Regions from separate parts of the Pelagibius sp. genome, predicted to be linked through region 1. Evidence: riboswitches for the same ligand, from Rfam matches in the RefSeq annotation. Region 1 holds a riboswitch; each other region holds the start of a gene.
The links. Region 1 has a riboswitch for thiamine pyrophosphate ahead of thiE (thiamine phosphate synthase). Riboswitches for the same ligand answer to the same signal wherever they lie in the genome.
Positions count from the first base shown of each region.

Region 2: linked by a shared signal. The riboswitch ahead of thiM (hydroxyethylthiazole kinase) and the one ahead of thiE (thiamine phosphate synthase) in region 1 are both predicted to bind thiamine pyrophosphate.
Region 3: linked by a shared signal. The riboswitch ahead of thiB (thiamine ABC transporter substrate binding subunit) and the one ahead of thiE (thiamine phosphate synthase) in region 1 are both predicted to bind thiamine pyrophosphate.

Region 1 covers NZ_OZ252224.1:802,702-813,190, forward strand. The annotation lists gene ACP146_RS03920 (hypothetical protein) at 1-971, opposite strand, end outside; gene ACP146_RS03925 (GNAT family N-acetyltransferase) at 1,261-1,908, shown strand; TPP riboswitch at 1,926-2,031, shown strand; gene thiE (thiamine phosphate synthase) at 2,099-2,782, shown strand; gene thiD (bifunctional hydroxymethylpyrimidine kinase/phosphomethylpyrimidine kinase) at 2,779-3,609, shown strand; gene ACP146_RS03940 (TRAP transporter substrate-binding protein) at 3,596-4,681, shown strand; gene ACP146_RS03945 (ABC transporter ATP-binding protein) at 4,692-5,450, shown strand; gene ACP146_RS03950 (ABC transporter permease) at 5,447-6,238, shown strand; gene ACP146_RS03955 (ABC transporter substrate-binding protein) at 6,238-7,188, shown strand; gene ACP146_RS03960 (hypothetical protein) at 7,333-7,854, shown strand; gene ACP146_RS03965 (GntR family transcriptional regulator) at 7,861-8,598, opposite strand; gene ACP146_RS03970 (TRAP transporter substrate-binding protein) at 8,902-9,906, shown strand; gene ACP146_RS03975 (TRAP transporter small permease) at 9,987-10,489, shown strand, end outside.
Region 2 covers NZ_OZ252224.1:4,722,083-4,732,571, forward strand. The annotation lists gene ACP146_RS22050 (TAXI family TRAP transporter solute-binding subunit) at 1-326, opposite strand, end outside; gene ACP146_RS22055 (TVP38/TMEM64 family protein) at 452-1,135, opposite strand; gene ACP146_RS22060 (dihydrolipoyl dehydrogenase family protein) at 1,379-2,803, opposite strand; gene ACP146_RS22065 (hypothetical protein) at 2,866-3,348, opposite strand; gene tenA (thiaminase II) at 3,626-4,291, opposite strand; gene thiM (hydroxyethylthiazole kinase) at 4,288-5,115, opposite strand; TPP riboswitch at 5,176-5,272, opposite strand; gene ACP146_RS22080 (SLC13 family permease) at 5,452-7,233, shown strand; gene ACP146_RS22085 (PAS domain-containing sensor histidine kinase) at 7,246-9,267, opposite strand; gene ACP146_RS22090 (alkaline phosphatase D family protein) at 9,610-10,489, shown strand, end outside.
Region 3 covers NZ_OZ252224.1:2,073,399-2,083,887, forward strand. The annotation lists gene ACP146_RS09885 (deoxyguanosinetriphosphate triphosphohydrolase family protein) at 1-861, shown strand, start outside; gene ACP146_RS09890 (hypothetical protein) at 985-1,287, shown strand; gene ACP146_RS09895 (hypothetical protein) at 1,299-1,577, shown strand; gene ACP146_RS09900 (hypothetical protein) at 1,599-2,105, opposite strand; gene ACP146_RS09905 (GNAT family N-acetyltransferase) at 2,190-2,915, opposite strand; gene ACP146_RS09910 (LysR substrate-binding domain-containing protein) at 3,010-3,906, opposite strand; gene ACP146_RS09915 (RidA family protein) at 4,102-4,500, shown strand; gene ACP146_RS09920 (hypothetical protein) at 4,523-5,095, opposite strand; gene ACP146_RS09925 (NIPSNAP family protein) at 5,376-5,732, opposite strand; TPP riboswitch at 5,862-6,005, shown strand; gene thiB (thiamine ABC transporter substrate binding subunit) at 6,060-7,091, shown strand; gene thiP (thiamine/thiamine pyrophosphate ABC transporter permease) at 7,117-8,721, shown strand; gene thiQ (thiamine ABC transporter ATP-binding protein) at 8,714-9,436, shown strand; gene ACP146_RS09945 (DUF2336 domain-containing protein) at 9,660-10,489, shown strand, end outside.

The DNA of each region.
Region 1 (10,489 bases):
GACGCGGTCGCGCCGACGAAGTAGCGCAAGCTCAGGCGAAGGGTGCCGTGGTCGATCGTCATATGCTCGGCGCCGTCGTCCGCCTCCATGGCAACCTTGTCGATGGTGGCGTTCATCCAGGCATCGGCCCCCGCCCAGTCGGGAAAGACGTTGCGCACCAGGGTGAGGGCATAGCGGCGGTTGTCCGCCGTCGCCTCGGGGTGGTCGTCCTCGCGCAGGGCATAGAGGTAGCGCAGGCCGACCAGGCCGTCGACCGGTCCCAGGGTTTCCAGTTCCGCGTGCGCGTTGTCGGAGAAGAAGCGGTCGCTGATCCAGCCGTTGTCGCCGCCATAGAGGCTGCCCATACCTTCGTCGCGCTGCGGGAAGGCATCCTGTAATCCGGTCAGAAGTTGCGACAGGCTGACGCCGAGGCTTTCCGGGTCGGTGTCTGTGAAGGCAGCGGGGCGCACAGTGATCGTCACCCGGCCTTCGGCGTTGTTGACGGCGATCCGGTAACCTTCGGCGATTTCACTGACCTCGGGCCCGTCGGGGGTCTTTTCAACCTGCTTTGTGGCGCGATGCGTCCATCGTTTACCCTCGCGCCATTCCGGCAGGGCGTTGCGGATAATTTTCCCGGCCCAGTGCCGGTTATTGCGGAGTTTCCGCTCCTCGCTTGGATCGTAGGAAAAGACGAAGCTGCGTAGCGCTTCCGGCGGGCCCAGCGTTTCCAGCGCAGTGTTCGGGTTGGTGGAGGGCAGCAGGTCGCTTTGCAGATTGTCGCTCGACTGCAGAGAGCCTTCGCCGCTGCGGATTACGGGAAAGTGTTTCTCCAGCGTTTTGATCAACTGGGGAATCGTGAAGCCGGGGGCTGGGTTGGCCGGCTCGGCCACCGCCTGGATCGATCCCAGAAGCGCGATTAGAAGAACCAGGATGGGGGAGAGGTTTTTGATCAGATCGGACATGGCGTTCTCGGACAGTAGGGGCTCAGACATCAGGGGTGCCCAGACAGCAGGGGCTCAGACAGAGGGGACGGTTGTGGCCAAGCAGAGCCGGAGTCTCTCTTTTGTCGCGCCCAGATGGGCTCCGGTTCAACGGATTTTGCTGTTTCGCCGCCAAAACTCAGCTGAAACTCCGCTGAAACCTAAAACCCTGACACCATCTGCAGCCCATCCGCATCGAACCGCGTAGATGCCTATAATAGATCCGGGCTGGATGGATTGTTCTCGCGATTCCATCCAACGTGGATCTGCTCTAACCATTTGATGCTGATCGGATTCTGACGTGAAACCCGCTGACCTGACCCCCGCTTTGCCCCGCTTTCGCGACGCCCGCAAAACCGATGCGCGCGCCGTTGCCCAGCTCATTGAGATTGCCGGTGAAGGCATTGCCTGGTTTTTCTGGTCTCAGGAAGCCGAACCCGGCCAGGACCCTCTGGAAGTCGGCGCCGCGCGGGCGGCCCGCGACAATGCCAATTTCTCCTATCGCAACGCGGTCCTCGCCGAGCGCGGCGATGCCGTCGCCGGGATGCTCCTGGGATATCGCCTGCCGACACCCAGCGCCGGAGACCTGGCGGCGTTGGCGGAACTGCCGGCCCTGCTGCGGCCCCTGCTGGAGCTTGAGTACCAGGTTCCCGGCAGCTTCTACATCAACGCCCTGGCGGTTTTTCCTCAGTTCCGGGGGCATGGGCTCGGCGGCGCGCTCCTGAGCATCGCGCAAGAGCGGGCGCGGGCGGCGGGCTGCGACAGCCTGAGCCTTCAGGTCTTCGCGGAGAACGAACGCGCCTTTCGGTTCTATCAGCGTCACGGTTACGAGGTGGTCGACCGCCGCCCTATCTTCGCCCATCCCTGTTACCCCTACAGCACCGAGGTGCTGCTGGTGACGCGTTCGCTTGCCGATGTCGAGGGGCGCGACTTGACAGCCTGGGCCTAAAGCGCCCATTCTTTTCAGACATCTCAACGGGGTGCCCGAAAGGGGCTGAGAGGCGGTCGCACCGCTAACCCGCGGAACCTGATCCGGTTTGTACCGGCGTAGGGATTTGAGAAGCCTTCCGCGACAAGCGCCAAAAGCTTCCCAACCTTCGCCGCAGCAAGACAGCGGAGACGAGGAAGGCTATGACGGCGTGAACAGCAGCGAGAAACTGAAGCCCGATCTGCGGGTTTACTTCGTGATCGGGCCGGATCATGCCGGCGACCGCTCCTTTGTCGAGGTGGCGGAGGCGGCGGCGCGCGGCGGGGTGACGGCCCTGCAGCTGCGCGACAAGACCGGCGATACGGCGACGCTTATTGCAGAGGCAAGAAAGCTGAAGCTGGCTCTGGCCCCCTTCGGTGTGCCGCTGATCGTCAACGACCGGGTCGATGTCGCTTTGGCGGCCGGGGCCGAGGGCGTTCACATCGGCCAGCAGGACATGGCCCCCGCCGATGCCCGCAAGCTCCTGGGGCCGGACCGGATACTCGGCCTTACCGTGCAGAACGCCGAAGAGATCGCGGCGATGGAGCCGGGGCTGTTGGACTATGTCTCCATCGGCGGGGTCTTTGACACCGCCAGCAAGCAGAACCCTCATCCGCCGATCGGCCTCGACGGTCTGGCGGATCTTGCCGAGGCGGCTGCGCTGCGCGCACCCGGCCTGCCGATCTGCGCCATTGCCGGAATTACGGTGGAGACTGCCGCCGCGGTGATTGCGGCGGGCTGTGACGGGATCTCTGTGGTTTCCGCCATTGCCGCGGCATCCGATCCCAGGGTGGCGGCGGGCGAGCTGCGCAATGTCGTCGATTGGGCGCTGGATGCACGGGCGGAAAGCGCATGAGCGTTCCCATCGCCCTTACGGTCGCCGGTTCGGATTCCGGCGGCGGCGCCGGCATTCAGGCGGACCTGAAGACCTTCTCGGCACTCGGTGTCTACGGGGCCTCGGTGATCACCGCGTTGACGGCACAGAACACGCGGGCGGTGACGGCCATTCATGCGGCGCCGCCGGACTTCGTGACAGCGCAGCTCGATGCGGTTTTTGACGATCTTGCCATCGGTGCCGTGAAGATCGGCATGCTCGGCGAAGCCCCGACCATCGAGGCCGTGGCGGCAGGCCTGCAGCAGCGTGCGGTCGCCCGGCTGGTGGTCGATCCGGTGATGGTGGCCAAGAGCGGTGATGCCCTGCTGGCGCCCGCCGCAGTGGCGCGCCTGCGCCACGACCTGCTGCCCCTGGCCGGGGTAATCACACCCAATCTGCCGGAAGCGGCGGCCCTGCTCGACGGTCCGGTACCGGCGGACGAGGTCGCCATGGCGGAAGCGGCGCGGGCGCTTCATGTCCTGGGGCCAAAGGCGGTTCTGCTGAAGGGCGGGCATCTTGCCGACGCGGAGAGCGTCGACCTGCTGTTCGACGGGGAACGCCTGCACCGCTTTTCGGCGCCGCGGATTGCGACCGCCAACAGCCACGGCACCGGCTGCACGCTCTCGGCCGCCATTGCAGCCGGTCTTGCCAAGGGCCTGCCGCTGCCCGGCGCGGTGGCGGAGGCCAAGGACTACCTGAACCGTGCCCTGGCCGCCGCCGACTCACTGGGGGTCGGCAGCGGTCATGGGCCGGTCCACCACTTCCATGCGTTCTGGCAGGGAAAGGAGCAGGAACGTGAAACCCGATAGACCTGCCCGGCGCCGGGTACTGACCGGCGGGCTCGCCGCCCTTGGTACGGCCGGTCTGGCGGCGCCGGCCGTTGCCCGTTCGGCCCGGCTCTGGCGCATGGCAACCTCCTGGCCGAAGAACAGCCCCGGTCCGGGAATGACCGCTGAACGACTGGCCGAGCGCATCACCACGATGAGCGGCGGCGCGCTTCGGGTCGAGGTCTTCGGCGCCGGTGACCTGCTGCCGCCGCTGGAAGTTCTCGACGGGGTTTCCGGCGGTACGGTGGAGATGGGGCACAGTGCTTCGTTCTTCTGGCGTGGCAAGATGCCGGCGGCGGCTTTCTTTACCGCCGTGCCGTTCGGTCTGACGCCGGGCGAACATGCCGCCTGGATCACCCAGGGCGGCGGCCAAGAGCTGTGGGACGAACTCTATGCCCCTCTTGGCGTGAAGCCTCTGATGGGCGGCAACAGCGGCATGCAGATGGGCGGCTGGTTCACGCGGGAGATCACTTCCCTGGACGATCTGCAGGGCCTGAAGTTCCGCATCCCCGGCCTTGGCGGTGAAGTCTACCGCCGCCTCGGCGCGACGGCGGTGGTGGTGCCGCCCGGCGAGATCTTTGCCGCCCTGCAGTCCGGTCTCATCGACGGTGCGGAATTCCTCGGGCCCTGGAGTGACGCCGCTTTCGGCTTCTACAAGGTCGCGCCCTACTACTACTGGCCCGGCTTTCACGAGCCCAATGGGACTGGTGAATGCCTGATCAACCAGGCGGCCTTTGACGCGCTGACGCCCGAACTGCAGGCGATTGTGACCGCGGCCTGCGAAGCGGAGAACGCTTACGCGCTGGCTGAAGCGGACTGGCAGAACGCCGCGCGCCTGAAGTGGCTGGTGGCGGAAAAGGGCGTGCAGCTTCGTGCCTTCCCATCTGACGTGATGGCCGGGGCGCGGCAGGAGGCCGTGGCTGTGCTGGATGATCTCGCCGCGCGCGATCCCATGTCGGCCAAGATTCTGCCGTCCTACCGCACGGCGCTTGAGCGGGCGCGGGACTGGAGCCGGGTTGGGCAGGGTGCCTTCCTGGCCGCACGGGATGGATGATCAGCCCGGCATGACGCAAGAGGCGCCGTCGGTTTTCCTGCGCAGGGCCGCCGTCCGTTTTGACGGCCGGCCGGTTTTCGAAGGCCTCGATCTGGATCTGCCGGCTGGACGCTGGATCTGCCTGCTGGGCGAAAGCGGTGTCGGCAAGTCGAGCCTGCTGCGCCTGATTGCCGGCTTGTGCGCGCCGCAAGAGGCGCAGGGGGCGCTGTCTTGCAGCGACGGCTTGCCGCTCGCCGGGCGGGTCGCCTACATGGGCCAGGGCGATCTTCTGGCGCCCTGGGCCACGGTGCTGCAGAACGTCCTGCTTGGTGCGCGCCTGCGGGGCGGACGGTCCGCGGAACGCGCCGGGCAGGCACGGGCCAGAGAGGTGCTGGCCCGGGTCGGCCTCGCCGGCCGCGAAGACGCACTACCGGCGCAGCTCTCCGGCGGGATGCGCCAGCGCGTCGCCCTCGCCAGGACGCTTTTCGAGGACCGCCCGGTTGTTCTGATGGATGAGCCGTTTTCCGCCCTTGATGCCGTGACCCGGCATCGGCTGCAGGGACTGGCGGTGGAACTGCTCCACGGCCGCACGGTGCTGATGGTCACCCATGACCCCCTGGAGGCTTTGCGCCTGGCGGATCGCATCGAAGTTCTGGCCGGCTCGCCGCCGCGGCTTCGCCCGCTCATGCCGCCGGTGGGGCGGGCACCGCGCCCGCTCGACGATCCTGCCCTTGCCAAGCAGGTGGAGGCCTTGTTGTCGGCTCTCGGCGCGCCTGCGGCAGCCGCATGAAGGGCGCTCGGGTTCTCGTTGTTGCGCTGGGCCTGCTTTTGGCGTGGGAAGCGCTTGTGCGTGTCACCGCCGTGCCGCCTTTCATTCTGCCGGCTCCCTTGGCCGTCACCATACAGATAGTCTCGCAGGCCGAGCTGCTTCTGCATCATGGCTGGATCACCGCCGTCGAGATTCTGCTCGGCCTGTTTTTCGGCACGCTGGTGGGCATGGCCTCGGCTTTACTGATCGTTGCCTCCCGCCCGGCCCGGGCCTGGCTGATGCCGCTGCTGGTGATCAGCCAGGCCCTGCCGGTTTTCGCCTTGGCGCCGCTGCTCACCCTCTGGTTCGGTTACGGGCTTGCCTCCAAGGTCGTGATGGCGGGCCTCATCATCTACTTCCCAGTCGCCGCCGCCTTCGCCGATGGTCTGCGCCGTTGCGATCCCGGCCTCATCGACCTGGCAAGGGTAATGGGCGCAAGCCGGCGGACCATCCTGCTTCATCTGCGGATACCGGCGGCGCTGCCGGCGCTGGCCTCCGGTCTGCGGGTTGCCGCTGCGACCGCGCCTATCGGTGCGGTGGTGGGAGAGTGGGTGGGGTCCAGCCGCGGCCTCGGCTACCTCATGCTTCATGCCAATGCGCGGCTGCAGGTCGACTTGATGTTCGCCGCCCTGGCCCTGCTCGCAACCTTCTCTCTCATTCTTTACTTCACGCTCGATGCGGTCCTGCGCCGCCTGACCGCCTGGCAGCCGGAAAGCGATTCGGATTCCGCCGCCGGCTTTTCCCTGTCGTCTCGAAAGGAGTCTCTCTGATGGTCCAACGACTGCTTGCCGCCTTGCTGTTTCTTCTGATCGCCGTTCGCGCCGACACGGGCGAGGCGGCGGAGCGGATGACCGTGTTGCTGGACTGGTTCGTCAATCCCGACCATGCCGCCCTGATCGTCGCCCGCGACGCCGGTTTCTTCGAGCGTCACGGTCTGGAGGTCGAGTTGATCGCCCCCGCCGATCCCAACGATCCGCCCAAGCTGGTCGCCGCCGGCAAGGCCGACCTCGCCGTTTCCTATCAGCCGCAGCTTCACATGCAGGTCGCTGCCGGCCTGCCGCTCGTCAGGGTCGGCACCCTGGTGGCGACACCGCTCAACAGCCTGGTCGTGCTGGATGACGGGCCGATCGAAACTCTGGCCGATCTCAAAGGGCGCAAGATCGGTTTTTCCATCGGCGGCTTTGAGGAAACGCTGCTGCGGACCATGCTGGGCCGGGCCGGAGTTGCCTTGGAGGAGGTCGAACTGGTGAACGTTAACTTCTCCCTCTCGCCGGCGCTTATTGCCGGGCAGGTGGATGCGGTGATCGGCGCCTTTCGTAACTTCGAGCTGAACCAGATGGATATCGTCGGCCGCCCGGGCCGCGCCTTTTATCCGGAGGAGGAAGGGGTGCCGCCTTACGACGAACTGGTGCTGGTCGCCAAGACCGATACCCTCGACAGGGAAAAGCTGGCGCGGTTTCTCCTGGCCCTGGAAGAGGCGACAACCTTTCTCATGAATCACCCGCAGTCGGGTTGGGCACTTTTCGTCGCCAGCGACAAGGCGTTGGACGACGAACTGAACCGGCGGGCCTGGACCGACACCCTGCCGCGTCTCGCGTTGCGGCCTGCAGCACTGGACCAGGGCCGCTATGCCCGCTTCGCCGCCTTCATGGTGGAAAGCGGCATGATCCCGGCGACCGGCCCCGTTGCGGACTATGCGATCGATGTGAATGCGAAATAAGGCACGTTGGACATAATTCAGGTGTTTTCATAGGAATTTCCTATCAAAGCATCTGCTCAGGATGCGTTGCAAAGCCGCCGCCGCTGGCCATTTGATGAACGCAGGGGTCGTATCCGGCGACCCGGGATGAGCGGAGACTACGCAATGAAGAAGATGGTTATCGCGGCCTTGGTAACGGGCATGACGGCAACGGCTGCCCAGGCGGCGACGATCACCGAAGAAGAGGTCCTGGCGGCGCAACAGAGCTGGGCCGAGGGTATTGTCGGGATCGGGCAGACCTACCTCGACAAAGGCGATTACACGGCTGCCGCTTCGCAGCACATCAGGGAACTTTATGCCTATGAACAAGGCGGCGTACTCTTCAAGCCGACCCTGGCCTCCGACGATCAGTTCCGCGAGACTTTCGACGAGGCGCTGTCCTACTTCGTGGGCGGCGACATTTCGGAAGACAGCGGTTTTGCGATCAAGCCCTGGCGGCAGGTGCGTTTCGGCGAGCAGCAGATCATTCTGAACGGCGAGACGGCTTTTGCGATGGGCAACTACTACTTCACGCCCACCGATTCCGATGCGGAGACAAAGGTGGAGTACACCTTTGGCTACATAAAGGACGATGACGGTCGGCTGCGTATCAGCGTCCACCACTCCTCTGTGCCGTTTCAGAACTAGAGCGGCTTAGGCTTCCTCGCCGCTGCCTTCGAAAGTTTCGCTGACATTGGCCCAGGTGCTGCCCAGGTGACTGCGCAGGATCTTTGACAGCGCCGCGCCGTCGCGCGCCCGCAGGGCGGCAAGGATCGCCTCATGCTCCTCGATCGCCACGTCCCACTTGGTGTTGCGGCTGTTGGAGCGGTAACGTACCCGGTAAAGCCGGGCGTTTATGCGGGCGTGGGTTTCGATCAGGCTGGCATTGCCGCTGATGGCGACGATGGCCTTGTGGATCTGCTGATTGGCCTTGAAGTAGGCGAGGCGGTCTTTGCGCGCGTAGGCCGCCAGCATCTCGTAGTGCAATGCCTGCACTTCGTCCAGGTCTGCGGCGTTGGCGCGCGCGCAGGCCAGCTCCCCGCCCAGGGCTTCCAGCACACCCAGCACCTGCAGCAGGTCCTGTACCTCCGTCGGATCGGGATTGGAGACCACGGCACCGCGGTTGGGGAACAGTTCCACGAGCCCTTCGGTGGCCAAAACCTTCAAGGCTTCGCGCAGCGGGGTGCGGGAGACCTGCAGCCGTTCCGCCAGGGCACGCTCACGAATGCGCTCCCCCGCGGGCAGGGCGTCCTGCGCGATCAAATCGCGCAGGCGGTTGGCGACGCTCTTGGTCAGGGGTTCGCCGGGCTCCGCCGCGCTCGCGCGCGCCTCCTGCGGCATCTCCTGCTGTGCCTCAAGCGCCGCCGAATCGGCTGTGTCGTCCTGGCTCATCTTCCTCGGATCGTCCGGAATTCCTGCTGTCCGTTCTAGAGGTTGGAAGCGATGGCGTCCACGGCCTTTCAAAATGGTATGCCATTTTGAGCGATCTGTCTTTGGCTACTTTTCAATCTGGAGGATGTTATCTGACCTGTACCGAGTGGATACAGTAAAATATTGAAAAACAACAATTTGTAGAATGTGTCGATGCTTGATCCTCCGGATTATTGCCGGGAGAGTTGACAGCGATGCCCAGATCATTTTGTATACCATTCATAAATCAATAATCCGATCACTCGGAATTACGGGAGGAAGGCTATGAAGCCGCTCAAGCTATTCGGTGCCAAGTCACTGTTTTGGGGCGCTGCCGCCCTGGCGCTGGTCGCCGCCATCAACACCGCGCCGGTCCAGGCCGAAGAGGAAATCATCTTCGGCATTTCCGCGCCTGCGGGTTCCCTGCAGCAGTTGACCTCGGCGGAATTCACCCGCCTTGCCAACAAGCGTCTTGCCGGCAAGGCGACGGTGAAGCTGTTCGATTCCGCCCAGCTCGGCAAAGACAAGGAGCTGATGCAGAAGCTGAAGCTCGGCTCGGTGCACATCGCCCTGCCGTCGTCGATCATGTCATCCGTGGCCGATGAATTCGCGCTCTTCGACATGCCGTTCCTGGTGAAGGACCGGGCCCATCTGGCGCGTATCGAGAACGAAGTCTTCTGGAGCGATGTGGCGCCCACGGCGGAAGCCAAAGGCTACAAGGTGCTGGCGCTTTGGGAGAACGGCATCCGCCACATCAGCAACAATCTGCGTCCGATCAACACCCCGGCCGATTTGGAGGGCGCCAAGATCCGCACGCCGAAGTCCAAGTGGCGGGTGAAGATGTTCACCGAGTGGGGCGCCAACCCGACGCCGATGTCCTTCTCCGAGGTCTTCGTTGCTTTGCAGACCGGTGTGATCGAGGGGCAGGAAAACCCCTATACCAACATCTGGTCGGCCAAGTTGTCGGAGGTGCAGAAGTACCTCTCGGTCACCGGCCACGTCTATTCGCCGGCTTACCCGACCATGGGCAAGGCCGTTTACGACAAGATGGACCCGGCAATCCGCGCGGTGCTGGAGCAGACCGCCAGGGATGTCGCCGTCTGGGCCCGCTTCACCGGCGCCGCCGGCGATGCCGACTTTCAGAACAAGCTCGTTACCGCCGGCATGACCTTGAATGTCGCCGATCGCGAGTCCTTCGTTTCCGCGTCGAAGCCGATCTATGCAGAGTTCGCTTCGGAAGTACCTGCCGGCCAGGGTCTGATCGACGCAGCCCTGGCGCTTGCCGAATAACTGAACCTTTTCCCTGAGGTTGCCCCCGGCCCGGTGAAACGGGCCGGGGTTTTTCCTCCCGACGTTCTCTAGAGATGGGCATGATGTCTCTGGCCGGCCGCGTATTGCATCGTCTTCTTGAAGTCGTCACCATCGGTTTGCTGGTTCTCCTGGCGCTGCTGGTGGTCGCGGCGGTCACCTTCCGCTATGGCCTGAACTCCTCGCTGCCGTGGTACGACGAGGTGGCTTCGGTCCTGCTGGCCTGGATCACCTACTACGGCGCCGCCCTCGCGGCCCTGCGCCGCGGGCATCTGGGTTTCTCCGGCCTGGTGCTGAGCCTGCCCCTGCTGCCGCGCAAACTGCTTTTCATCCTCGCCGAACTGATCGTCTACGCGGTCTTTATCGCCATGGCCTGGGCCGGCTGGGTGGTCTTGGGTGTGATGGCGGGGGAGACCCTGGTGTCCCTCGACTGGATCCCTTTGCAGTTCACCCAGTCCGTCGTGCCAATCGGCTGTGCGCTCTTTGTTTTGGCACAGATGCTCTCCACGCCGGAGGCCTGGGCCCGTAACCTGGCCGGCTACGATGCCGAGGCAGAAGAGATTGA
Region 2 (10,489 bases), 3.9 Mb from region 1:
CTGAAGCCGGATTCCAGGCTGCCGTCGCGCATCTGGCGCACGTTATCGACCGAGCCCCGGGTCGACTGGGCGACCGCCACCAGGCCCGGAACCCCGCAACTGCCGCCGCGCTCGCAGCTTCGGCTGCCCGGTGGAGAGGAGATGGCGCTGGCAATGATCCCGCCGACCGGGAAATAGGTTCCCGCCGTCGAACCGGTGCCCACCCGGAAGAACCGGATATCCTGGGCGGCGACGGCAGCCACCGTGCCGGCGAGCAACAGCCCTGCGAGAACGGAAAAACGAAAGACCCGAAGCCCCTTCAAGGGACCCAAAATGCGGCGAAGCATGAGCGCCTCTTCATCGAGGCCGGGCATGCCGCCCGGCAATTGCACCGCCTCAGGATATCAAGCCGGCGGGAAGGGCGCCAGGGGGCCACCCTCGCGGCCGCACCTGAATGCCCCGCCGGCCCGGCTCACCCCTGGCGGCGCCGGGCCTTGATGCGCTTGTAAACGACCGGCATCAGCGACAGCAGCGAAAGGCCCACCAGGCCGGCAACAACCTGCGGCGTCAGCACAGAACCGACGGTGAATTCGCCGCCCTGGTCGAAGACCGAACCGAGCCCGGCGCCGGCCAGAATAAAGACAAGGGTTCCCGGAATGATCCCGACGAAGGTGCCGAGCATATAGGTGCGCAGCGGCACGCCCAGGAAAGCGGGAACCAGGTTGACGACGAAAAAGGGGAACAGAGGGATCAAGCGCAGCACCAGCAGATAGCTGAGGGCGTTCTCCTTGAAGCCCGCCTCCATGCGCTGCAAAAACGGGCCGGCGCGGTCGCGCAGGGCGGACCCCAGGGCCGTGCGGGCGATCAGGAAAACGACCGTGGCTCCAAGGGTTGCGGCGAAGAGCACATAGATCGCGCCGAAGAGGGTGCCGAACAGGAAGCCGCCGGCGACGGTCAGAACGACACCGCCGGGCAGCGACAAGGCGGTTGAAGCCGTATAGATCGCGATAAAGGCCAAAGCGGCGAGAACGGTGTGATCGGCGACGATGCCATTCAGAAAGGCGCGGTGTTCGCGCAGGCTGTCGATGGAAAGGTGCTCGTGCAGACCCAGGGAAAAGGTTGCGCCGATCGCAGCCACCAGGACCGCCAGGGGCACAAGGCGTTTTACTACGGAGCTTTTGCGCTTCCCGCCCGACCCCTGCGCTGCGGAGGGAGTCGAGGTTACAGGGCTCGATCCAACAGAGCTGGGGCCAACAGAGCTGGGGCCAACAGAGGTCTGGACATGGTCGGTCATGATAAACTCCGGGCTTGCCGCGGGGGCGCCGTCGCCCCGGCAGTGGGATTGAGTGTCCTTGGTAAAATCGCTCGTCCGGCCGCCGCGCGGCCTCTGCCTGCGGCGTTAGAAGCGCTGCAGAAAGCGGACGATCTTGCGGGTTCGTTCGCTGAACAGGCTTGGGGTGTAGTAGCTGCCCGCCGCCCGCTTGTTCACTTCACCCAGGGTCGGATAGGGCGCGATGATGTTCGCCATGGCGCCGATCTTCAGGCCCTGGCTGATCGCCAAGACCCAGGGCTGGAGAAGCTCGCCAGCATGAAGGCCAGCGATGGAGGCGCCGAGGATCTTGCCCCGCGCACCGACCACCACCTTCACCAGGCCGTCGGTCGCCCGCTCGGCCTGCGCCCGGTCGTTCTCCTCAAAAGACCACTTCAGCGCGCGGACTTTATCGCCGAACTTCTCGCGCGCCTCGGCTTCGGTCATCCCGACATGGGCGATCTCCGGATCGGTATAGGTGACCCAGGGCACGGCTTTGTAGTCGACCTTGGCCGGCAGTTTGAAAAGCGCATTGCGGATCACGATGCCCGCGTGATAGCCGGCCATGTGGGTGAACTGGAAACCGCCGGCAACGTCGCCGATGGCGAAGATCTTCTTATTGCTGCTGCGCAGTCTTTCATCGACCTCGATCCCTTTGGGGGAATAGGTCACGCCGGCCGCTTCCAGGTTCAGGCCGTTGACGTTGGCACGGCGTCCGGCGGCCACCAGCAGATGAGAGCCGGCGATGCGTTGCGGTTTGCCATCGACCTCGATCTCAACGGCGATACCGTTGCCGTCCTGGCTGATCTGCTTGATGGCGATCCCCTCGTGGATTTCGACACCGTCCTCTACCAGCCGCTTGCGGGCGAAGGCGGTGACGTCGGGATCATCCTTGCCGAGAACGGTAAACATCTCCAACAGCGACACCCGCGCACCCAGACGGCGCTGCGCCTGAGCCAGTTCGGCGCCGATCGGGCCGCCGCCGATCACGATCAGATGCTCCGGCCGCTCGGCCAGATCAAAGACCGTCTCGTTGGTCATGAAGGGAACCTGGTCGAGGCCGGGGATCGGCGGCACCGCGGCGGAAGAACCGGTTGCGATGACGAAGCGCTTGGCCTTGACCCGGGTATCGCCGGCAACGATCTCGTCCGGCCCGGTGAAGCTGCCGGCGGCCTGGATAACCGTAACACCCAGATCCTCGAAGCGTTCGACCGAATCGTGCGGGGCGATGGCCGCGATCACACCGCGGACGTGATCACGCACGCCGAGGAAATCGACCTCGGGCTCGTGTCCGTTGACACCGAACTTGCCGGCGTTGCGAACCGTGTCGGCGGCATGGCCGGCGGCGATCAGCGCCTTGGACGGCACGCAACCATAGTTCAGGCAGTCGCCGCCCATCTTGCCCTTTTCGATCAGCACCACCTTGGCGCCCATTTGCGATGCGCCGGCTGCGACCGAGAGGCCGCCTGAGCCGCCGCCTATTACGCAGATATCCGCTTGGATGGTCTTGGCCATCTTGTTGTTCCTTGTTCTGGGGAAGGCCCGGGTCTTCTTGTCACCGGGCACGATCCCGAAGCTCAACCTTCAACGACGATCTTGTAATCCGGTGTCGGGTTCAGCGGGCAGCTGTAGATGTACTCGCCGGCTTCCAAGGTCACTTCGTAGTCCTTGGTCGTCCCCGTGCTGAGGCCGCCGCCGGAAACCGAGGTCTTGCTCAGCTTGTGCAGGGGATTGCGCCAGTCGTAGTCGTGCTCGCGCACCCAAAATCCGAGATCGTAGGGCACGTTCTTGTTGGTGACCCGGAAGATGTACTTGCCGGGCTTCAGGTTCAGCACCTTGGCGGAAGCCAGACGCTCGGCACCTGACTCGGCATTGATCGTGTCGCAGTCGGCCTTGCTGTTGGATGTGTAGCCGTGGTCGCCGCCGGCCTCGATCTCGACAAACTGGCAGGCGGTCTGGGTCAGCTCGATGACCTGGGCTTCTTCAGCCGAGACAGAGGCGACACCGAGAGCAAAGGCCCCGGCGGCGAGGGAAGCAGTGGTCAGCAGAACCTTTTTCATGATGCTTTCTCCGTATCGCTGTCGCGGGGTTGCCGAACGTCTCGATGGTCCCCCGACCTGATCTGGGCGCCTGGGTAAAACCCGTCTTCGGCGACCGCTTGGAGGTCAAATGGGGAGGCTAAATCCCGCCGAAAGGCCTCTCACAGGGTTGTGACTCTCCGTTACAGCCGCCTGGCCGCCCTCAACCCCGGACTTTCAGCACTATTGGGGGCCATAGGCGGCGGTTTATCAAGGAATCATGCCATGACATGGCCTTAAAGACCCTTAAACCGCTTTTCTAGACCGGCCAGGATTCGCGGCGATAGGCGCTGTCCCAGAACATCCATTCATAGCGCGACGACTGGACGAAGGCGGTCATCATCCGATCGCAGGTGACGGGACCGGCCGCGGCCGCGGCCCGGTCGCAGAGATCGATCACCGCTTTCGTCGCCTCTCCGAAAGCGGGATCGGAGTAGGTCGAAATCCAATCCGCGTAGGGATTGCCGGGCTGGGCCGCCGCGCTGATCTGGCAGCCGATCTCCCAATAAATCCAGAAACAGGGCAGGATCGCCGCCGCCAGAACCTCGAAGGAATCCTTCTGGGCGGCGGCAAGCAGGAAGTTTGTATATGCGAAGCAACTCGGCGAAGGTTCGGTCTGCATCGCCGCTTCGGGGCCGACGCCAAAGCGGGCCAGGACACCGGCATGCAAGGCCTGTTCGACCTCGATTGCCCCCTGGGCGGAGCGGGTGAAGATCGCCGCGGCCTCGGCATCCGGCGCCCTGGCCGCCGCCAGTGACAGCGCCCTTGCATAGCCTGCGAGGTAGAGCGAGTCCTGCAGAATGTAAAAGCGAAAACGCTCCGCCGAGAGGCTGCCTTCGGCCAGCTCGCGGTTGAACGGCAGCGCCGCAATCTTGCCGTAGAGGGGCGCAATGGTCTGCCAGGCGTCCTGCGAGAAGCTGTTCATGTCTTTACCTCCGCCGCCTTTTCCGACGGCACATCGGCCCACCGCGCTGCACGGCAGAGGTCGGCGGGCTGCAGGCTGTAAAGCGCATCCAGCAGGAGACTTGCCAGGCTGCCGGGGCCACGGGCCGCGGCCGCTGCCTGCTCGCCGGCGAGCCCCATCAGGGTGACCGCCGCTGCGGCTGCAGCAAAGGCGTCGTCCGCCACCGCTAGAAAGCCGGCGATCAGGGCCGTGGTGCTGCAGCCGAGCCCGGTGACCCGCGTCATCAAAGGGTCGCCGTTGGCGACGGCAAGAAGCCGGCCCTGACCGGCGATGTAATCCTGGGCACCGGTCATCGCCACCACGCAGCCCTGCGCCTGCGCCAAGGCAAGCGCGGCCCCGCCATCCTGCCCTGCGGATTCCGGCGCATCGACACCCGGAGCGGCCGCCGCTTCTCCGGCCAGGAAGGCAATCTCCGCAGCATTGCCGCGCACCACGGCAGGCGCTTCGCCGAGGAGCGCCGCAACAGCGCGGCGCCGCAGCCGCGATGCACCGACCCCGACGGGATCGAGCACCCAGGGGATACCCTCATCCCGCGCCACCGCCACGGCCTTCAACGCGGCATCGATGCGCGCCGGGCTCGGGGTGCCGTGGTTGACGACCAAGGCATCGGCACGCCGGACGACCTCTTCGACTTCGGCGCCATCGCGCGCCATCATCGGCGACGCCCCACAGGCCAAAAGGACATTGGCCATGACGGCCGGTGTCACGTCATTGGTGATACAGTGTACAAGCGGCCTTTTTTCGCGGAGTTCCGCAAACAGAGGCGCGACGCGATCAATCTGCACTCTTGGCTCCCTTCCTTTATCAGGGAGGCCGAGACCGCAAATGAGAGGCTGTATGCTTTGGTCATCTCGGTGACAACTCCCTTCGCTGGCATGACCCAGATCAGGTTCGATGGGACTCTCTCAGCCCGCGACAAAGCGGGCACCCCAGTTCACTAATCCCAAGAGCTTAGCCATCGCCCCGGCCGAAGGAAACCACAATCTGCAGGGCCGCAGACCAGGGGCGCGCGGCTTTGCGCTGGCGGCGTTCTGATCGGAATGTCACAATCTCTTGGGGCTTCAGCCTCTTGGGGCTTCAGCAAACCGCATCCTTTTCCAGACAGAATTGCAAAGGCACCAATGACCGAACAGCAGATGTTGATCTTCGCCATTCTGGCAGGCCTCTTCGGTCTGCTGGTTTGGGGTCGCTGGCGCTATGACGTCGTCGCCTTCGCCTGTCTGATGGCGACGGTCGTGACCGGCCTGGTACCGGCGGGCCAGGCCTTCAGCGGCTTCGGCCATCCCGCGACGATCACCGTGGCGGCGGTGCTGGTCCTCAGCCGTGTTCTCTCCGGCTCCGGCGCCATTGATCTGCTCACGCGCCTTATCCGCCCGGCATCCGGGTCGACCAGCAGCCACGTCGGCGTTCTCGCCGGTCTCGGCGCGGCGATGTCGACGATGATGAACAACGTCGGGGCCCTGGGTATTCTGCTGCCCATGGCCCTGCAGTCGGCACGCAAGGTCGCCCGCTCGCCGGCGAAACTGCTGATGCCGCTTTCCTTCGGATCGATTCTCGGCGGTCTCGTCACCCTGATCGGCACACCCCCGAACATCATCGTCGCCTCCTATCGCGGCGAACTGAGCGGCGAGCCCTTCGCCATGTTCGATTATGCGCCGGTCGGCCTGGTGGTCGCCTTCGCCGGCCTTGTCTTCATAGCCCTCATCGGCTGGCGCCTCGTCCCGCTGCGCGACAGCGGCCGCACGGCCGGCGGCGATCTCTTCGACATCGAAAACTACATCACAGAGGTAACCGTACCCGCCGAGAACCCGCACATCGGCAAGACCCTAAAGGAAATCGACGAACTGACCGAAGACATCGACGCCGTCATCATGGACCAGATCCGCAATGACCGCGTCTACCCGGCGACAACGCGCAAGCAGCTTCAGGCCGGCGACATCCTGAAGATCGAGGCCGGGCCCGACGAGATCGACAGGTTCGTCAGCAAGCTCGGCCTGGTGATCGGCGACCGCGACGAAACAGACCGCAAAAAGGTCAAGGCGCCGGAAGACGCAACCCTGATGGAGGCCGTGGTGGCGCCGGGCTCGCGCCTGGACGGGCGCCTGGTCGGTTCCCTGCGCCTGTTCTCCCGCCGCGGGATCACCATCCTGGCGGTGTCGCGCCAGGGCACGCCTTTCCGGGGACGTCTGCGGTCGTTTCGTATCCGCCCGGGCGACGTGCTGCTGCTGCACGGCGAAACCGAGCAACTGGCCGACCTGGTGCATGCCCTCGGCTGCCTGCCACTGGCAGAACGCGAACTTCATTTCGGCAAGCGCAAACAGGGGCCGGCGGTCATCGCCATCTTCGCCGCTGCCATTCTCGCCGCCAGCCTGGGTTTGGTGCCGATACAGATTGCCTTCGGCATCGCCGTCGCCCTTTTGGTGGTCTCCGGGCTGTTGCAGGTCAGGGAACTCTACGACGGCATCGACTGGCCGGTCATCGTGCTGCTGGCATCGCTGATTCCGGTCGGCGGGGCGCTGCAGACCACCGGCGCCACCACATTGATCGCCGACAGCCTGCTGGCGGTCACCGCCGGACTTTCGGCCGCCGTAGTGCTTGTCGTGGTCATGGTGGTCACCATGACCCTCTCCGATATCCTGAACAACGCGGCGACGGCCGTGGTCATGGCGCCGATCGCGGCCACCATCGCCGAACGTCTGGGGGTCAACGCCGACCCCTTTCTGATGGCGACGGCGGTGGCAGCATCCTGCGCCTTTCTGACGCCGATCGGACATCAGAACAACGCATTGATCCTCGGCCCGGGTGGATACCGCTTCGGCGACTACTGGCGCATGGGCCTGCCGCTGGAAGTCCTGGTGATTGCGGTGAGCGTACCGATGATTCTGCTGGTCTGGCCGCTCTAGCGCAGATGCGGATCAGGCCAAACGCTGCGAGGACGCACCGCCGCCGGCAGGACGCTTGACCACCCGTTTGGCCGGAAAGCGGACAATGATCTCCGTACCCTCGCCCTCCACGCTTTCCACAGTCATACTGCCACCGTGCATCTCTGCCAGGGACTTGGTGATCGGCAAGCCGAGCCCGGTGCCGTCGTGGCTGCGGGTATGGGCGCCTTCAACCTGCCCGAAAGGCTGCAGCACGATCTCGATGTCGTCCGCGGCCATGCCGATCCCGCTGTCGCGTACGGTCAGCGCGATCCGGCCACTTTCTTCCAAGGCCGCCTCCGCAACGACAGTGCCGCCGGCGGGCGTGAACTTGATGGCATTGGACAGGAGGTTCAGAAGGATCTGCCGTACCGAGCGCTTGTCGGCATGCAGCAAAGGCAAGGTCTCCGGCAAAGCGGAGGTGAGAACCAGGCCACCGTTGGCTGCGGACTCCTTCACGATCGTGAGGCAGGACTCGACCACCGAGGCAATGTCGATGGGTTCTTCGTGGAGTTCCATGCGGCCGGCTTCGATCTTCGACAGGTCGAGGATGTCGCTGATGATGGACAGCAGATGACTGGCCGAGCGCCTTATGTCTTCGGCGTACTCGCTGTAGTGCGGGTTGCCTAGAGGCCCGAAGAGGCCCTGCTCCATGATCTCCGAGAAACCGATGATGGCGTTCAGCGGCGTGCGCAGCTCGTGGCTCATGTTGGCCAGGAAGGTCGACTTCGCGCGGTTGGCCCGCTCGGCCTCGTCACGGGCTTCGCGAAGCTGCTGCTCCTTTTCCTTCATCTCGGTGATGTCGACCTGGATACCGCCGACACCGATCGCAGCGCCCTTTGAATCCAGCACCGGGAAGCGGGTGACCATCGCAAGAACCTTGCTGCCGTCACGGCGCGTCACCTCCGACTCGACCTCCATGGGAATGCCGGTTTTCAGGACCATACGATCCTGGGCATTGAAGACCTCCGCTTCGCTCTTGTTGAAACTGTCGAAGGCCGTCGCACCGACAAGGTCGCGGCCGTCCAGGCCGAAGAGGTCGCGGAACTGTTGATTGACCAGAAGGTAGCGGCCGTCCTGATCTTTCAGGGTCAGGCCGGCCGGCAGGTGGTCGATAACCGCGCGCAGACGGTCGCGTATCTCCTGCTCCGCGCGCTCGATGGTCTTGGTTTCAGTGATGTCGGTGGCGGTGAGGAACAATCCACCGTTCGCCGTTCGCTCCTCTCGAATGCGCAACCACTTTCCGTCCGACCGTTCGACCTCCACTTCCTCGGAAGGGTTGCGGTGGCGCTCCATGCGTTCGGCCAGCCACGCCTCCTCCCGCCCGAAGGCAGCCGGAATCATGCCGTTCTCGACCTGATTGCGGATCAATTCCTCAAAGGGCATGCCCGGGCCGATGGTCATCGCCGAGGAATGGTGGAACGCCAGATAACTTTCGTTGAACAGCAACAGGCAGTCGTCGGCGTCGAAGAGAGCGACTGCGTCAGAAAAGGATTCAACGGCTTGCAGAAGAAGGTCCTGCGCCTCGAAAGCCATGCGGCGGACGTTGTATTCCTCCGTCAGGTTGCGGCCGGTGCCCCGGTACCCCAGGAAAACGCCCTTCTCGTCAAAGAGCGGCACGCCGCTGATCGACCAGTATTGGCGCCCGCCATCAGCGGCAACATAGACATAGCGGAAATCACGAAAAGGACGGTGGGCGCGCAGGTCGGCCAAATGGGCTTCCCACTTATCGGCATCCGTATCGCCGGCGCCGAGTTCGAGCCGGGACTTCCCCAGAACCTCCGCCGGATTGACGCCGGTTACCTCACGCAGGCGTTCGGAGAGGTAACAGATCCGCAGCTCCGCATCCATTTCCCAGAACCAGTCCGAGGCGGCAGCCGCAAAGTCGCGCAGACGCTCTTCGCTTTCGCGCAAAGCATCTTCGGCCATGACTCGCTCAGCTTCGAGGCTCTCGACCTCTTCGACCCGCTGCCTGAGCCGTGCCAATTCCTCGGTTAACTCCGCCTTTGTGGGCAAAGACCGGCATCCCCCTTCAAACGCTTTAAAGACAGCGTTAAAGTTCATCAGAGAACGGTTAAGAGACGTTGAAGATCGGTTGGAATTCGCCACAAATCCAATCGATTCCGCTTACGCGCAATGAGGATAAAGGCTTCATCAAACTGAAGCGCGAGCGACATCGTCCGGCAACCGAGGAACGTTATCGAAGTCGTTAACCAAGATTCGATAACGCCCGGATTCCGGTCCAGCAGATTAGCGCCCTTCGCAACCGTTTCGCTGCGGCCAGCGGGCAAACCTAAGGAGAAGATCATGCCAGCAAAGCGCCCTGCCGCTCCGACTCCCCGTTTTTCGAGACGCCGTGTGCTGCAAGGTGCCGCCGCCGGCAGCGGATTGGCCGGCGCCGGACTGCTCGGTTTTCCCGCCATAGCGCAATCCAATCGCCCGGTCTTCACCCACGGCGTGCAAAGCGGCGATGTGACCACCAACAGCGGTATCATCTGGGCCCGCGCCGACCGCCCATCGCGCCTGCTGGTAGAAGTCGCGACCAGCGACAGCTTCGCCTCGGCACAGCGCCTGCGCGGCCCGGCCGCCATCGACGGCAACGATTTCACCGCCAAGATGGATCTGACCGGACTGCCCGCGGGTCAGGACATTTTCTATCGCCTGCAGTGGCAGGACCTGGCCGACGTCAATCTGACGAGCGAGCCGATCATCGGACGCTTTCGCACAGGGCCGGGCAGCAAGCGCGACATCAGCTTTGTCTGGACCGGCGACACCTGCGGTCAGGGCTGGGGCATCAATCTGGATTGGGGCGGCATGCGCTGCTACGAGACCATGCGCAACAACCGCCCGGACTTCTTCATCCACTCCGGCGATACCATTTACGCCGATAATCCCCTTGAAGCCGAGAAGACCCAACCCGACGGCACCATCTGGAAGAACGTCATGATCGAGGAAAAGGCTAAAGTCGCCGAGACGCTGGCCGAGTTCCGCGGCAACTACAAATACAATCTGATGGACGAGAACGTGAAGCGCTTCAATGCCGAGGTGCCGATGCTCGCCCAGTGGGACGACCACGAGGTGGTGAACAACTGGTATCCCGGAGAAATGCTGATCTCCGACGACCGCTACAAGGTGAAAAGTGCCTCGCTGCTGGCCAGCCGCGCCAATAAGGCCTTTCTGGAGTACATGCCGATCCGCCAGCATCCCAGCGACCGGGAGCGCATCTACCGCAAGATTC
Region 3 (10,489 bases), 1.3 Mb from region 1:
GCTTCTTTGGCAGCTTGTCTGAAGTATCCGTGGGTTCGTGATCCGAAGGATTCGCGGCGCGCCAAAAAATGGGGTGTTTATAGTTCAGAACTCGACGACTTTGAATGGGCTCGCGCAGGTTGGGCTAGCGATAACAAAACGGCGGAAGCCGAGTTAATGGACTGGGCAGACGACATTGCCTACTCGGTACACGATCTGGAGGATTTTCACCGTTGTCGAGTGATCCCTTGGCACCAGATTTTCGGCAGTGAGGCTAAGGGGGCAGAGGAGATCGTTCAGCGGGCTTTCGGCGCTTGGAGCAAGGCTGCTAGCGGTAAACCTCCAAAAGATGCAGAAGGAAGGCTAAGAAAAGCGCACGGGCGTCTTGAAGAAGTTTTCTCACTCGTTCCGAAAGTGATTTCAACTCCATACGAAGGAAGTTGGGAACAGCGGCAACAACTTCGTTTGCTGACTTCCCAACTGATCGGTCGATACATTGATGGAATAACGTTGAAAACGCAGAGCGAATTTCGACCGAATGAATCATGCGTCCTTATTGATGAGACGCATGAGGAGGAAATCAGGATCCTCAAACAAATTACGCGGGATTATGTGCTGAATAATCCGGCCTTAGCAGCTCAGCAGAAAGGGCACGAACGCATTCTACGCGAGCTGTTTGATGACTTATATCTCGATACCAAGTCCGGCAACCCGAAATATTTCCCGGGCAGATTCAAATATTTGGTCGAAGACGAAAGCGTATCGACTGAGCGCGCAATTTCAGATTGCATTGCTAGCCTTACAGAAGCTGAAGCGATTGGACTTCATGGTCGTCTTCGTGGGTATGCTAGTGGGTCGGTGCTGGATCCAATTGTTCGCTAGCTATGTCACTTAGCTGTTTTGGTTTGCAGAAACTTCCCTTCCGGTAATTCCGTTTCATTTAATGCCGTTTTGTTGTTTAATTTGACAACAGAAGGTGGATAGAATGCCGGAAAGGAGCAGACCATGGCAGTCAGCAGGTTGCGGCCGGCCCCCCGGGCGCAGGGCGCCGATCCCACCGACCCGGATGTCGAGGCCTTGCGGGCGAGCGCGCGCATCGTGGCCCGGATGGAGGTGGCGGACGCGGTCACCGAGGCCCTCAACGCCTATGCCGGCAGCCTGCGCGATCTGCAGCAGGCGACCGGCCTGGACCCCGCTTTCGTCTCCAAGCTGGCCGGCGGCAAGGTGAACAAGCAGGGCGCGACCGTCGCCTCCCTGGCGCAGATCGCGCTGGCCATGAACAAGACCCTGAAGATCTCCATCGAATAGGCCCGCGGTCCTTGCAAGGCGACGGCATCCTGCCCTGGTTTAGCTTCCTCGCCGACATGATGCTGGCGGCCGCGGCGCTCTATGTGACGTCGCAGGCGCTGCGCGGCTGGTACCGCGAGCAGCAGGCCGAGAAGATGGTTGAGGGGCCGGAAAAGCAGGCCAAGATCAACGACGCCAAGACCTTTTATGCCCTGGCCAGTCTCTCCAAGGTCTGGGTCCTGCTGCTGATCCTCGGCGGCACCGCGATCAAGCTGGCCATCAATCTCTACAACGCGCCCTGGACGAACTGAGCGCGTCTTCGGGGCTTCGGTTCAGGAACCGCGCCGGCGCGCGATCAGCATCCAGGCGCAGACCAGGGTGCAAAACCCGAAGAGCGTGAGGCCGAGAATCTCGAAAACAAGATGCCCCTCGATGCTCAGGGCCAGGGCGCTGCTGACCGTCAGCAGCAGAGAGGCGACGAGCATGACCCAAAGCACGGCGGGGTGATGGCGCTTTGCCTGAGTCTCGTAACTTTCCCTGAAGGTCAGCTTTTCGGTCGTGACCTGCAGGCCCTTGGTCCACTTGCGGACCAGGAAGATGTAAGGAAGTACGACGATGGGGATGAGGATCAGCCCCTGCCATTTGAGCGCTACCCCGACCGCGATGGTAACGGCGATGAGCGCCATGGTGTAGCGGATGACGCCTTGCTTTATCTCGTGATGTCGTGTCTCCGTGTCGATCTCATATCCCTTGCCGAACTTGCCCCAGGGATAAAAGGCGGGTTTTCCGGACTTTGTATGTTTGAAACAACTGCTTGCCAGCGCATCGAAGTACCCCAAAACGACTCTCCACAACCCTTGGATTAGAATAATCTAACCAATTCCCGGAGATTGTCATGGGCGCAAAAGCCTTAGAAGTCCTGATTACAAGTTGTCTCTAATTTCTTTCAGCCCGCGTTTCTGCCGCCCGTCGCCGTCGAAGTTCGCCGGCGCCAGCCAGGCTTCGAAAGCGGCCTTGGCCTGCGGCCATTCCCGGTCGAGCAGGGAGTACCAGGCGGTGTCGCGGTTGCGGCCCTTGATCACCGCGGCCTGGCGGAAGACTCCCTCGAAGGTGAAGCCGAGACGTTCGGCGGCGCGGCAGGAGCCGGCGTTCAGCGCGTTGCACTTCCACTCATAGCGCCGGTAGCCCAATTCATCGAAGACCCGGGCCATCATCAGGTACATCGCCTCGGTGGCGATCGCGGTGCCCTGGAGGGCGGGGCTGTAGTTGATGTGGCCGACCTCGATGGAGCCTGCCGCCGGGGCGATGCGCAGATAGCTGGCGACACCGAGCGCTTTTCCGGCGGCCTGATCGACGATGGCATGGAACAGCGGATCATCGCTGAGGCAGGTCGCTTCCATCCACTTGCGAAAGGCCGCCGGATCGTCGAAGGGCCCGTAGGGCAGGTAGGTCCAGATGCGGTTTTCCCGGTCGGCGCCATAGGCGGCGAAGAGGTCGGCAGCATGGGTCTCAGGGCTCAGCGGTTCCACCCGGCAGAGACGGCCTGCCATTGCCGAGCGCGGCGGCGCGGGCGGCGGCATCCAGCCGGGCAGGGGATCGCCCAGAGGAGCATCGGTCGGTTGGTTCGGGTTCTCTCGCGCGTCCGGCATGGCGGTCTCTGTATCAGGGGCTGGGCGACCGCGCCTTCATGCAATCAAGCGGTCCGGCAGACAAGGGCCAGATCGGCAAACTGCAGGGAGCCACTTAGGCGTTGTCCCGAAATGGCGTGAGGCCGGCGCGCAGCCAATCCCGCAGCGCGGCAACCGCCGGCCGGACCTCATCGCCCGCCCGGCAGACGAAGTAGACGGCCCGCTCCAGAGGCAGTGTCACATCGCTGACCTGGACCAGCCGCCCGGCGGCAAGGTCGTCCGCGGCCAGCAGGCGCCGGACTAGGGCGACAGCCTGGCCGTCGAGGGCGGCGGCGATCAAGAGGCCGGTATCGCCGTAGCGGTCTCCCGGCAGCGTTTCGCCGCTGGCGCCGCCACCCGCTCTTTCCAGCCAAGGCTCCCAGCCCGGGTTGTAATCGTCATGGACCAGCGGCAGGGCTGTGAGCGCAGAAGGCTCGATCGGCAGTGGCCGATCACCGATCAACCCGGGTGCCGCCACCGCCACCAACTCTTCCCGCGCCAGCAAACTGGCATGGAGGCCCTTCCAGTCGCCCTTGCCGAAGCGCAAGGCAGCGTCCACCGTCTTATCGGTGAAGTCGACCGGGGCGTCGTTGGTGTCCAGCAGGATGGCGATCTCCGGATGGCGCGCCCTGAAGTCCGGCAGCCTGGGCAGCAGCCACTTCATCGCCAGGGAGGTGGTGAGGGAGAGGGTTACCGTTTGGTCGGTCTTGCGCCTTTCCAGCTCGGCGACGCCGTTTTCCAGCGCGGCAAAAGCTTCGCGGCTGGCGCGGAACAGCACTCGGCCGTCGTCGGTGAGCCCGGCACCCCTTGCCGTCCGGTGGAAGAGGGTGCTGCCGAGCTGTTCCTCCAAGCCCCGGATCTGACGGCTGACCGCGCCGTGGGTCACGGCCAGGGCGTCGGCGGCGCGGCTGAAACTGCTGTGCCTTGCCACCGCGTCGAAGGCCTGGATCGCCCGTAGCGAGGGAAGCCTCATCGCCTGTCTTTCTGTTACTTAAACTCACAGAAGGCGTGAGCTTATATCGTTTGCGCTACCCCGCAAGATATTATTTTTTATCGATAAATCTTGCGCGAGGGGTGCGCCAAGCCGGAAAGCCCTTCAGCCTGAAATCACATCAAAGACGGTAGACCGGGAGGCCCCCGAAGGCTCCGTCTATAGGAAGGATAAGTCATGCCACAACGTCACAACCCCCCTTCGATCCGCCCGGTGGGGAACGACTTCAAAGGGATCTACACCCATGCCGTGGCCCTTGAGGCGCCGCAGAAGCTGTTCTTCATTTCCGGTCAGATCGGTGTCGACCCGCAAGGGGTCACGCATGAGTCTTTCGAAGACCAATGCCATGAGGCCATGGCCAGCGTGGAGACGCTCCTCAGCACCGTCGATCTCTCGATGAACGATATGGTCCGTGTGGTCTACTATCTGACGAAGGCGGGAAACCTGCCGGCGCTGACGAAGATCCGCCAGGCCCGCTGGGGCGGCAATGAGGCCCCGGCGGTGACGACCCTGGTCATCGCCGCCCTGGCCCGCCCCGAGTATCTGGTAGAGATCGAGGTTACGGCGGGCCGCTAGATCGGCGAAACGGTCGGTCGGCCTAGCGGTACCGGTCCAGCAGCGCTGCCCAGCTTTCGGTGTCCATCGCAACGCGGGACATCCGTCCGGGCACCGTGTCGCGATGACTTGTGATACCGAACATTTCGTCCTGCACCTCGCCGACGCTTGGCGCGGTGGCTGCGTTGGGGTAGGTCTCGACCGTCAGGGCCGCGCCGTATTTCTTCTTGAGATTGGCGGTCATGTGCGTGGCGACGAAGTCGTTCAGCGCATCGCCGGTCAGGCCGAGCTCTCGGCCGACCTTATCGGCATCGCCCTGTCCGGGGACGATTCGGGCACTACTGTCGGCGTTTTTGGTTGTCGACCAGCCATTGGTTTGGTGCAACGCGACGACCTCGCCGTTGACCCGATACACGGTATGCACCGGGACAGCGCGCTGCTTTGCGATCTGTGCGGCCCTCTCGGTTGCCGAAAGCTCCTCTGGGCGCGTCTGCAGGGCACGCTGCATCATCTCCCAGCGTTCGGGGTCGGTCTCCTTCAGGTCATTAAGCCGATGAAGCTGCGGTTTGATCTCGCGTGCCTCGGCGAGAGGAATGCCACTTTGTATCGTTGTCATCTGATCCTCCGTTCATCGGGATCCCCCGGTGATCCGCGAAGAGTCACCGCTGCAACTTCAGCAAGAAGAATGCCAAGAAACATCAATTTTTTAGGCGCTTTGACTCCCTTTGAAACCCTTAGATTGAGCCTGCAAGAGGTGTGAGCGCCGAGGTCAGTAAGTTGAAAATAGGCGGCACTAATTGCCGCCATGGAAGGCTTTGCCTAGCTTTGGCCGCTGATTCAGGGCGACTTCCGCCCTGGTCTCCCATGCCGCCGGATACAAGATCCTTACCGCTCGGCTAGACGGAATCCGCATGGGGAGCGGAGGCGATGCGCAGAAACATCCGGTCCTCGTGGCGGATAAAGCGTTCCTCTCGGGCAAAGCGATAGTTTTCTCGCCCCAAGGGGTCGGCGGCCAGACGGGCGCGGTAGGCTTCGTAGTCCGCCAGGCTGGCAACGTTGTAGAGACCGTAGGCGGTGGTCGCCGAACCCTCGTGCGGCGCGTAGTAGCCGATGAGGTCAGCGCCGCAGCGCGGTATCGCTTGGCCCCAATTGCGCGCGTAGATCTCGAAGAGCTCCTTCTTGAAGGGGTCGATTTCGTAGCGGATGAAACAGGTGATCATGGCACGGTGCTCCGGGTTGCTTGTCGCTGCCATAAAGCACGGATCGTCTGCTCCAAGATTCGCCTGATATCGAAGTGTGCCCGCGGGACCTTGGCCCTTCCTCCGGCTCTTCTCCGTCCTTTCCGGGGCCTTGCCAAGGCCGGGGGCGGGGCCTAGTCTGGCGCTGTCTCAACGGGGTGCCCAAGCGGTCTGACCACAGTGGTCTGATGACTCTGGGCTGAGAGATCGGGGCGGTGCTGCCGCCCGGTCAACCCGATGAACCTGACCCGGGTAATGCCGGCGGAGGGATTTGAGCGGAAGGCCTCTTCGGAAAAGACCCACCTCAAAGCCAGCCGCCCCATAGCGCTATGGAGCGATGTTATGCGAATTCCCAGTTTCCTGGCGGCCCTCGGCCTTGCCGCCGTCATAACGGCCGGCCTTTCCGGCGCCCCCGACGTTCTTGAGGCGGCCGAGGCAAAGAAGCGCCTGACCGTCTACACCTACGACTCCTTCACCTCCGACTGGGGTCCTGGCCCCCAAATCAAGGAAGCTTTCGAAGCCGACTGCAATTGCCTACTGGATTTCGTGGCCGTCGACTCTTCGGTGGGCGTGCTCAGCCGACTGCGCCTGGAAGGGGCGTCGAGCAAGGCCGATGTCGTCCTGGGGCTCGATCTCAACCTGATGGCCGAGGCCAAAGAGACCGGACTTTTCGCCGAGCACGGCTTGGCGGCGGAGGGTTTTGTGCTGCCGGTCGCCTGGCACGATGAGACTTTTCTGCCCTTCGATTACGGCTATTTTTCCTTCGTCTACGATACCGAGAGCCTGACCGCACCTCCGCAGAGCCTGAAGGAACTGGTGGAGGCGCCGGACGATCTGAAGATCATCGTGCAGGACCCGCGCACCTCGACGCCCGGGCTTGGCCTGATGCTCTGGGTCCGCGCCGTTTATGGCGACAAGGCGCCCGAGGCCTGGGCCAAGCTGGCGCGCAAAACGGTGACCACCACCAAGGGCTGGAGCGAGGCCTACGGCCTGTTCCTGGAGGGTGAGGCGCCGCTGGTGCTGAGCTACACCACCTCGCCGGCCTATCACATGATTGCCGAGGACTCCGCACGCTATCAGGCCGCTGCTTTCGAGGAAGGCCACTACATGCAGGTCGAGATCGCCGGCATCCCGAAGTCGGCGCCGGAGCCGGAACTGGCCCGGCAGTTTCTCGCCTTCATGGTCAGCCCGGCCTTTCAATCGGCAATTCCGACCGGGCAATGGATGTATCCGGTGATCAATCTGCCTGAGGGCCTGCCGCGCGAATACGGCAAGCTGGACTACCCGTCGCGCCCCCTGCTGATCCCTTCGCAGGAAGTGGCTGAAAACCGCAAGGCCTGGATAGAGGAATGGCTACAGGCCGTCAGTCGGTAGCGGCCGACACCGGCTGATCGCGACCATGCCCTGGTGGCTTCCAGCGAGTCTCTCGCTCAGCGTTGTTGGGCTCCTCGTCGGCGGAGCGCTGCTGGCCCTGGGGCTGACCGCCGGCGGACTGGCGCTGGCCGACAACCTGGGACAGCCCTATCTCTGGCGCGTGGTCTGGTTCACACTCTGGCAGGCGGCGCTTTCCACCCTGTTGTCGGTGGCCTTTGCAATCCCCCTCGCCAGGGCCCTGTCAAGGCGCCGCTTTCCGGGCCGTGGTTTGCTGCTCCGCATTTTCAGCCTCTCCTTGGTGGTGCCGGTCATCGTCGCCATCTTCGGCATCGTCGCCGTGCATGGCCGCCGGGGCTGGGTCAACGAGGCCCTGGAAGCCTTTGGCTTTTCCGGCGTTCATTACCTCTACGGCTTGGGTGGCATCCTGATCGGCCACTGCTTTCTCAACATGCCCTTTGTCGCCCGGATACTGCTCCAGGCCCTGGATACGGTGCCGCCGGAAAGCTGGCGCGTCGCCAGCCAATACGGTCTGCGGTCGCGGGATCTCTTCCGATTGATCGAGTGGCCTGCCATGCGCACGGTTCTGCCCGGTGTGGCCGGTCTCGTCTTCATGCTTTGCTTTACCTCCTTCGCCGTGGTGCTGACTCTGGGCGGCGGTCCCAAGGCGACGACCCTCGAGGTCGCGGTCTATCAGGCCCTGCGCTTCGACTTCGACCTCGGGCGCGCGGTGACCCTGGCGTTGGTGCAGCTTGTCTGCTGCGGCGGCATTGTTCTGGCGGTGTTGCACCTCTCGCTGCCCGGTAACCTCTCGCTGACCGAAGGGCGCGCTTATCCACGGCCGGACCGCGCCGGCTGGCCGGGTCGGCTGGCGGACAGCGCGATGATCGGCGGCGCCATGGTCTTCGTGCTCCTGCCGCTGGCTGCGGTGGTTCTGGCGGGCTTCAATGCCAAGGCGGCAAGCGTACTCACTGATCCGGCCCTCTGGCGTGCGCTCGGCCAGTCGCTGACCATCGCCATGGCCTCGGCGGTCCTGGCTTTGCTATTGGGGGCTGCCTTGCTGATCAGCAGCCGCAGCCTGCGTCACCGCCTGTTGCGCCCGGCGGCGGCCAATCGGCTGGAGCTCTCGGCCTCGCTGATCCTTGTTGTGCCGCCCTTCGTATTGGCCACCGGGCTCTTCGTCATGCTGCGGCACGTCACCGATGTCTTTGCGCTCGCCATGCCGCTGGTGATCCTCGTGAATGCGCTGATGGCGCTGCCCTTTGTGGTGCGCTTTCTCGGCGGGCCGATGATGGCCGAGGCGCAGAAGCACGACCGTCTTTGCCAGAGTCTTGGCCTTGCCGGCTGGAACCGTCTGCGGCTGATCGAATGGCCGAGTCTGCGCCGCCCCATCGCCCTGGCGCTGGCGGTGGCGGCGACCCTGTCGCTGGGAGACCTCGGGGTCATCGCGCTCTTCGGCAGCCAGGATTTTGCCACCTTGCCGCTGTTGCTCTATCAGGCGATGGGCGGTTTTCGCATGGCTGAAGCGGCGGTGATCGCAGCGGTTCTTTCGTTGCTCTGCCTGCTGCTTTTCCTTTCCATCGAATACGGCCTGGGGCGGATGCGTTTCCGCAGGCGGGTACGCCATGCTTGAGGTCGCGGGCCTGACTTTCCACTACGAAGACATGACCATGGTCTTCGATCTCAAGGTCGCCAGAGGCGAGTGCCTGGCTTTGCTGGGGCCCAGCGGCGCCGGGAAGTCGACCTTGCTGAGCCTGATCGCCGGCTTCGAGACGCCCAGCAGCGGGCGGGTGGAAATCGAGGGCCGCGACGTGACAAACCTCAGCCCGGCCGAGCGCCCGGTCACCAGCCTGTTTCAGGAACACAATCTTTTCGCCCATCTGACGGTGACCGAGAACGTCGGGTTGGGCCTCGATCCCGGTCTGCATCTGGGGCCGGCCGAGCGTGCGGCCGTGGAGGAGGCGCTGCATCGCGTCGAACTGGCCGGCATGGGCGGGCGTCTGCCGGCACAGCTCTCCGGCGGGCAGCGTCAGAGGGTCGCCCTGGCCCGCAGTCTGGTGCGGCAAAAACCCCTGCTGCTGCTCGACGAACCTTTCTCGGCGCTCGACCCGGGGCTGCGTGGGGGCATGCTGGATTTGGTGGACCAATTGCGCCGGGAGCGCGGCCTGACTGTCGTTATCGTCAGCCACAATCCGCAGGATGCCCAGCACATAGCGGCGCGGACCGCTTTTCTTTATGAGGGGCGTGTCGTTGCCCAGGGGGAAACACAGGCTGTGCTGAGCGCCGGTGAGCCGGCGGCACTGCGCGCCTTCCTGGGCAACGCGCCGCGGCAGGTGGGCGAGGGCTAATCCGCATTCCCGCCACCCCGGTACTACCGGATGCGCCGGAAATACTCTAATTTGCCACGAACGTGGCGGCCCGCCCCGTCGGGAGTACCGGCGCCGACCGGGTTGAACACAGCAATGAGCGACAAATCGCCGTCAGAGGATGGCTTAGCAAGGTGCAATGGGGTCGGCGCAGACAGACTGCAATCTAAGGGCCGTTGACGCAACGTCCGCGCGAAGCATTCGCTTGCTGCGGGGCTTTGCCTTGGTCTGCCTGTTGATCTTTGCCGCGCCTGCCGGCCTCACCGCCCAAAACGCCGCCGCCCAAAACGCTGCCACCCAGGATGGCGCCGGTTCCGGCATTCTGAGCGCCGATGATCTGCGAGGGGCGATAGACGAACTCCGGCAACTCGCGGCATTTTACGGCGAGATCGCCGGGCGCGACAGCAACGGCTTCGCCGCGTCGCGGTGGACTGACCTCCAGTCCTCCTATGCCGCCATGGCGGGCCAGTTGACCGATCTGCTCGGCAGCGGCCGTCTGGGTATCGTCGACCTGCCGGAGGGATCGCTTCGGATTTCCCAAGGGGGTGACATCGAGATCGATGATCGGCTGGACGGGCGCTGGCTGCCGAGCCTGGTGCGCGCGCAGCGCCGGCAGGGCCGTCCCGAGGCACAGAACAGCGATGTCCTCTTGCCGGTTCTGATTCAGGCGCTTTCTCAGGTCAACGATGCCCGGAATTGGCCTTGGTTCGACGAGCATGTGCGGCGCGCCGGCACCCTGGGTCCGATTACCGAAGAGGGCGCGAGCCGGGCTGAACTGGCGCGCTACTTCTTTCTGAAAGACCGCTATCTCAGTCTTTCGATGCGCCGCATCGCCGAGGGCGACCCCGGGCTGCGCCATGACTGGGCGCGGCGGCAGATGCGCGCCTTTACGGAGGTGCGCGGTCTGCGGCGCGACTTTGCCACGCGTTTTGGTGCCGGGCCGGCCGAGACCCTGCGCGACGATTGGTCGAACTACGTGGCGCTCGTCGACGGATTTGCCGTTACCCGGGGCTGGCTGATGCTCGATCCGACCCT